Casimicrobium huifangae: one gene and its partner. The protein of the gene in region 1 interacts with the protein of each later gene in a pairwise test. Links are inferred from orthologs where the notes say so. Each region holds a gene or a part of one and is shown on either strand. Other genes may lie near its edges. The genes, in order: ftsA and FKL89_RS19740.

Region 1 (3,314 bases):
CGACCCGGATTGCGTACGAAGGTCGGCTCGTCGTAAGAAACCTCGATACCCGCCGTGACCGGCGCCGCCTCGGTGGCTACACCCAGGTTGTCGGTGCCGGTACGCAACGTCGGGATCTCCAGCCGTGGCGCGGCGGCTGCGCCACCCTGCACTGCCTGCATCTTGCGCTTGGCACCGAGACCGGTAGCCACCATGGTGACGCGCATCTCGTCGCCCATTTCGTCGTCGATGACGTGCCCCCAGAGCACCGTCGCGTCCGCCGAGACAAATTCGGCGACAGTGTCGGTGACGTCATAAAGCTCGCCCAGTTCGACATTGCTCGACGTCGTGATGTTGAGCAGCACGCCGCGCGCACCCTGCAAGTCCACATCTTCGAGCAACGGACTCTTGATCGCAGCCATCGCCGCCGCCTTGCCGCGCTCTTCGCCGCTGGCTGTTGCGGTGCCCATCATCGCCATGCCAAGCTCGGACATGATGGTGCGCACGTCGGCGAAGTCGCGGTTGACCAGGCCGCGCTTGTTGATGATCTCCGAGATGCCCGCGACGGCGCCGTGCAACACATCGTTCGATGCTGCGAAGGCAGCGGGCAGTGAGACATTGCGGCCGAGCACCTGGATGAGCTTCTCGTTAGGCACCACGATCAGCGAATCGACGTGCTTCTGCAGCTCATCGACACCCGCCTGCGCCGCGCGTTCGCGCTTCTGCATCTCAAAGCGGAACGGCTTGGTCACCACGGCGACCACCAGAATGCCCATCTCCTTGGCAAGCTGCGCCACAACGGGAGCAGCACCGGTGCCGGTGCCGCCGCCCATGCCTGCGGTGATGAACAGCATGTCGGCGCCGCGGATCGATTCCTGCAGGGCCATCTTTGATTCCATCGCGGCATCGCGGCCGACTTCCGGCTTGGCGCCCGCACCCAGGCCCTGCGTCAGCTCGGCACCGAGCGGAATGCGCTTCGGCGCCGGGTTGCGGTCGAGCACCTGGGCATCGGTGTTGGCGGCGATGAACTCGACGCCGGCGACCCCCTTGTTGATCATGTGCTCCACAGCGTTGCCGCCGCAGCCGCCAACGCCGATCACTTTGATGACCGCGCCATCCCTTTTTTCATCAACGATCTCAAACATGCTTTCGCTCCTTCAAGGCAAACAAAACCAAAACTCAACGCTTACGTAACTTTCCGACTCGTCCAACCGTCATCACACTCAAGCTACAAACCAAACGCATCCCGCAACTTCGCAAACATCCCGGCCGCGGCGGACTCGCGGCGACGCAGCACCGCCTGCTTGGCCAGCTGGTCGCGACCATGCATCAACAAGCCGATCGCGGTGGCGTACTTCGGCGCCGCCAGTACGTCTTTCAGCGGCCCGCGATAGTCCGGCACTGCCACCCGCACCGGCATGTGGAATACCTCTTCGCCGAGCTCCACCATGCCGGGCAGCATTGCGCTGCCGCCGGTGAGAGCGATGCCAGAGCGCAGCAGCGGTTCAAACCCCGATCGCTTGATCTGCTCGTGCACCAACTGGAACAGCTCCTCGACGCGCGGCTCCACCACCTCCGCCAGCATGTGCCGCGGCATTGACTTCGCCGGCCGATCGGCAACGCTGGGCACCTCAATCAACTCCTCGGGCTCAACCAGTTTGGTCAGAGCGCAGGCATAGCGATGTTTGATGTCTGCCGCTTCCTTGCTCGGTGTGCGCAGAGCCATCGCAATGTCGTTGGTGATCTGGTCGCCGGCCACCGGGATCACACCCGTGTGGCGGATGGCGCCACCCGTGAACAGCGCGAAATCGGTCGTACCGCCACCGATGTCGACCAGGCCGACGCCAATCTCCATCTCGTCGCGGGTGAGGCACGCGGCGGCTGACGCCAGCGGTTGCAACACCAGCTCCTGCACGTTGAGGCCACAGCGGCGGACGCACTTCTCGATGTTCTCGGCAGCCGAGACCGCACCAGTCACGATGTGGACTTTCACTTCCAGGCGGCGGCCACTCATGCCCAGTGGGCGGCGCACACCCTCCTGACCATCGATGATGTATTCCTGCGGCAGCGTGTGCAGCACCACCTGATCGTTCGGGATCGCGATCGCCTTCGCCGTCTCGATCACCCGCTCCATGTCAGCCTCGGTGACCTCGCTGTCCTTCATCGCCACCATGCCGCTTGAATTCAGGCTGCGGATGTGGGCACCAGCGATGCCGACATAGACATTGCTGATCTTGCAATTGGCCATCGCGGCCGCCTCGCGCACCGCTGCGGCAACGGTGTTGGTGGTCGCGTCAATGTCCACCACCATGCCTTTACGCAGGCCGAGCGAAGGCTGCTCGCCAAAACCGATGACATTGATCTTCTGCTCGGCGTCCAGCTCGGCAACCAGGGCCACGACCTTGGAGGTGCCGATGTCCAGCGCTGCGATCAGCTCGCTCACGATTGACCTTTCTGTGATTCCACGTTGAGCGCGGCACCATTGCGCGCCACCGCAACCGCCGCCTTGTAGCGCAGATCGATACGGGCGAGACCGGAGCGGAAACTTGCCGGCCAGGCGCCGTATAACGCGACGAAACGAGCCAGTCGATCCTGGTAGTGCTCGCGACCAAATTCGATCTGCATGTCGTTCCCCGTGGTCAGCGTGATGGCGCCACGGGGTGACATCGCAAAGGCCTTGATATCAAGACCATGCGCGGCCAGCGCAGAGCGCGCCTCGCGATAACGGGAAAGCACTTCGGTCGCGCTGCCCGGCGGTCCATCAAAGCGCGGCATCGGCGCCTTGGAGCCGGCACGAAACACCTCGCCGCGTTCAGACAGCAAATCGTTGTCACCCCAATAGCCGACCGCCCGATGCTCCTCGATGTCGAGGTCGAGCGCAAACGGCCAGCGGCGGCGCACGGTCAGGTCGCGCACCCAAGGGAGTTTACGCAGCGTGGTGCGTACACGCTGCGGCGAAACAGAGAAGAAGGTGCCGCGCAGGTCGGTACGAATGGCCGACTCCAGTACCCCAGTGTCCACTTCGGCCAGTGGTGCCACCACTCGTACCTGCCGCAGCGCAAACATGCCGCGTGAACCCGCCCAGGTGACCGCGCACCACAGCAGTGCCAGCGACGCCAGCGCGCCCATCGCCAGCGCGAAGCGATTGATGGATTGCGGGTCAGACCACATGGGCGCCTCCGCTACTGGCCTGCACCACCTTTTGCGCGACATTGCCGATGGAGCCGGCACCCATCGTCATCACCACGTCGCCGTCCTGCACTGTCTGCAGGATCAACGATGGCATTTCTGCGATGTCCGGCACGAACAGCGGTTCTACGCGACCACGCAGCCGG
Region 2 (3,215 bases), 3.4 Mb from region 1 along the record:
CAGTGGAGAATCGGGCAGGTGCAGGAAGCTCATCGGCGTTTTTTGCTGGGCGCTTCTTTGGCGACATCTGCGGCAGGGCGCGGCGGTGGTGCGGCCGGTTTGTCGAGGACCAGCACTGCGTCAGCACTGAGCAGACCAGCGGTTGGCGTGCACTTGATCACGGCAAACGGGTTTTCCGCCGAGCGCTGCACGCTGGCGATGGTTGCGACGCGAATGTTGGCGGGATAGAGGCCGTCGATGCTTGAGGTGAGCAATATGTCACCCTCCTTGACATCGACATTGCTGGCAACGTAACTGAGCTCGGGCGAGAGCCCGGGGCCACGGCCGTACAGCAGGGCCCGGTTGCCGGTGCGCTCGACCTTCACCGGCACCGCGAAATCCTTCTCGGTGATCAGGGTGATTTCAGCAAACAGCGGATGAACCCGGGTCAACTGCCCGAGAAGGCCCCGCTCATCAACGACTGCCGAGCCCGGTTCGAACGTCTGGGTGACTTGCCGTTCGACGAATGCCTTCTGCGAAAACGGGTCGCGCCCGAGATAAACGACCCGACTGGCCTGTGCCTTGATGTTCGCCGCCTGTGACATCAGCAGCAGCTTTTGCAGGCGCTCCGACTCCTGCCTGGCGGCGACGTGGGCCTGCTGTGCGAGCGACGCCTGCAGCAGATCGGCCTTGAGCCGGGTGTTTTCCTCACGCAACTCGGCGCGGGTGTCGAAGAATTCTCCAATACTCGTGGCAATCTGCCCAGGTATCAGCGCGGCCTGTTGCACCGGGTACACGACGGTGGCAATGGCCATGCGTACCGTTTCCAGCGTCTTGAAACGTGCATCGATGAACATCAACGCAAGCGAAATTACGCCGAAGAATGTGAGCCGCGCGATCGGGCTCGGACCGCGCTTGAAAAAGCGCGGCGGCTCGGAGGGCAACGAGGTTACGCGGCCTTGCATACTGCCTGCAGAAAAACAGGCGTGAGTCGCCCACCTACGCTTGCTCTGTCAAAGCGCGGGTGGCCAAACATCACGCGTAGAGACCTCAGTCGGTGGTGAAAATGGAAGACAGGCGATCGATGTTTTCGAGCGCCTTGCCACAGCCGCGCACCACACAGGTGAGCGGGTCTTCTGCCACTACCACGGGCAGGCCGGTTTCTTCCATCAGCAGACGGTCGAGGTCGCGCAGCAGCGCGCCGCCGCCGGTCAGCACCATGCCCTTTTCGGCGATGTCAGCACCGAGTTCAGGCGGCGTGCGCTCAAGCGCCTGCTTGACGGCGCTGACGATCGCGTTGAGCGGATCGGTCAGGGCTTCGAGAATCTCGTTGGACGACACGGTGAACGCGCGCGGGATGCCTTCGGCGAGGTTGCGGCCCTTGATCTCCATGTCGCGCACTTCGCTGCCGGGGAACGCGGAGCCGATCGTCTTCTTGATCGTCTCGGCGGTCGTCTCGCCGATCAGCATGCCGTAGTTGCGGCGGATGTAGTTGATGATCGCTTCATCGAACTTGTCGCCGCCAACGCGTACTGAACCAGCGTAAACCATACCGCCCAGCGAGATCACGCCAACCTCGGTAGTGCCGCCGCCGATGTCTACCACCATCGAGCCGGTCGCGTCGGAGATTGGCAAGTCGGCACCGATCGCGGCCGCCATCGGCTCCTCAATCAGGAACACCTTGGACGCGCCGGCACCGAGCGCCGACTCGCGGATCGCGCGACGTTCAACCTGGGTCGAGCCGCAGGGCACGCAGATGATGATGCGCGGACTCGGGCTGAACATCTTGCTGTCGAGCACCTTGCGGATGAACTGCTTCAGCATCTGCTCGGTCACGTTGAAGTCGGCGATCACGCCGTCTTTCATCGGGCGGATGGCCGTGATGTTGCCCGGCGTGCGGCCCAGCATCTGTTTGGCCGAGAGACCGACGTCCTGAATAACGCGCTTGCCGTTGGGACCGCCTTCCTGGCGGATCGCGACAACGGAGGGCTCATCGAGGACGATGCCCTTGCCGCGTACGTAAATCAGCGTGTTCGCTGTGCCAAGATCAATGGCGATGTCGGTGGAAAGATAACTGCTTAGAAACTTGAACATGACTTGGGTCTGCGGACACTCTTGTTGGGCCAGGCGCAGCAGACGCGACCACAGTCGCGCGCGGCACAAGGCATTTCGGCCTGACGCGCGAATCGCACTCAGGCCAGTAAACGAAATCCCCCGGAAACATCGACTGCAAGCCCTTTCCGGCGACGGTAGGGCCTACATTGCTTAGCCCGATATGTTACCCTACCAGACTTAAACAAACAGATATTCGACCCTGCGCCAAACGGCCTGCCGTCCCGATTCAAGCGGGTTTCAGGCGCCTCCGGACCGGGGCGACTCCTCCGACATGAGTCTCACCACCCAGGACATTGAGCGGATCGCGCATCTCGCGCGCATTGCCGTGACCCCCGTCGACGTGGCCGACGTGCAGGCCAAGCTCACCGGCATCTTCAAACTGATCGACGAGATGCAGTCCGTCAATACGCACGGCGTTGAGCCGATGTCGCACGGGCTCGACATGGTGCTGCGCCTGCGCGACGACGTCGTCACCGAAGTGAATCAGCGCGACAAGTTTCAGAAGAACGCGCCGGCTGCTGCAGACGGCTATTACCTCGTACCCAGGGTGATCGAGTAATGAGCTGGAACACCTTTGCCACTGTTGCCGAGACCAAGCGAGCCCTCGATGAAAAGAAGGTCAGTGCCGTCGAACTCGCCGAACACTACCTGGCCCGCGCCGATGTACTGAATCCGACGCTCAACGCCTACATCACCCTTGACCGCGAGAAGACGCTGGCCGAGGCAAAGGTGGCCGACGCCCGTCGTACGTCCGGGGATACTGCGCCCCTGCTTGGCGTGCCGATTGCGCACAAGGACATTTACCTGATCGACGGCTGGCGCACCACTTGCGGCTCGCGCATGCTGGAGAACTTCGTCGCGCCCTACACCTCGACCGTTGTCGCCAACATGGCTGCGGCCGGCATGGTCACGCTCGGCAAGCTCAACATGGACGAGTTCGCGATGGGCTCGTCCAACGAGACCTCGTACTTCGGTACTGTCAAGAACCCCTGGGACCTGTCGCGCGTGCCGGGTGGCTCGTCGGGGGGGTCGGCAGCGGCGGTTGCGGCGGGCCTCGCCCCGGCCTCGACCGGCACCGACACCGGCGGCTCGATCCGGCAGCCGGCAATGTTCTGCAATCT

Evidence for each region.
Region 2: the proteins of ftsA (region 1) and FKL89_RS19740 interact in binary tests that used the Escherichia coli proteins (3 or more experiments, as listed by UniProt). The link is inferred for Casimicrobium huifangae from one-to-one orthologs.

Annotation. Positions count from the first base shown.
Region 1 is NZ_CP041352.1:975,814-979,127, reverse strand. What follows is about bases 316-3,314. They hold ftsA (cell division protein FtsA), read right to left. Parts: upstream 2,423-3,314; coding sequence 1,208-2,422; downstream 316-1,207. Other genes in these bases: murC (UDP-N-acetylmuramate--L-alanine ligase), read right to left, coding at 3,140-3,314; FKL89_RS04465 (cell division protein FtsQ/DivIB), read right to left, coding at 2,419-3,150; ftsZ (cell division protein FtsZ), read right to left, coding at 316-1,124. In the rest of the region: more of ftsZ, read right to left, coding at 1-315. UniProt on the Escherichia coli protein: Essential cell division protein that assists in the assembly of the Z ring. May serve as the principal membrane anchor for the Z ring.
Region 2 is NZ_CP041352.1:4,369,673-4,372,887, reverse strand. The notes cover bases 52-2,951. They hold FKL89_RS19740 (rod shape-determining protein), read right to left. Parts: upstream 2,074-2,951; coding sequence 1,030-2,073; downstream 52-1,029. Other genes in these bases: gatA (Asp-tRNA(Asn)/Glu-tRNA(Gln) amidotransferase subunit GatA), read left to right, coding at 2,653-2,951; gatC (Asp-tRNA(Asn)/Glu-tRNA(Gln) amidotransferase subunit GatC), read left to right, coding at 2,366-2,653; mreC (rod shape-determining protein MreC), read right to left, coding at 52-944. In the rest of the region: rod shape-determining protein MreD, read right to left, coding at 1-33; more of mreC, read right to left, coding at 30-51; more of gatA, read left to right, coding at 2,952-3,215. UniProt on the Escherichia coli protein: Forms membrane-associated dynamic filaments that are essential for cell shape determination. Acts by regulating cell wall synthesis and cell elongation, and thus cell shape.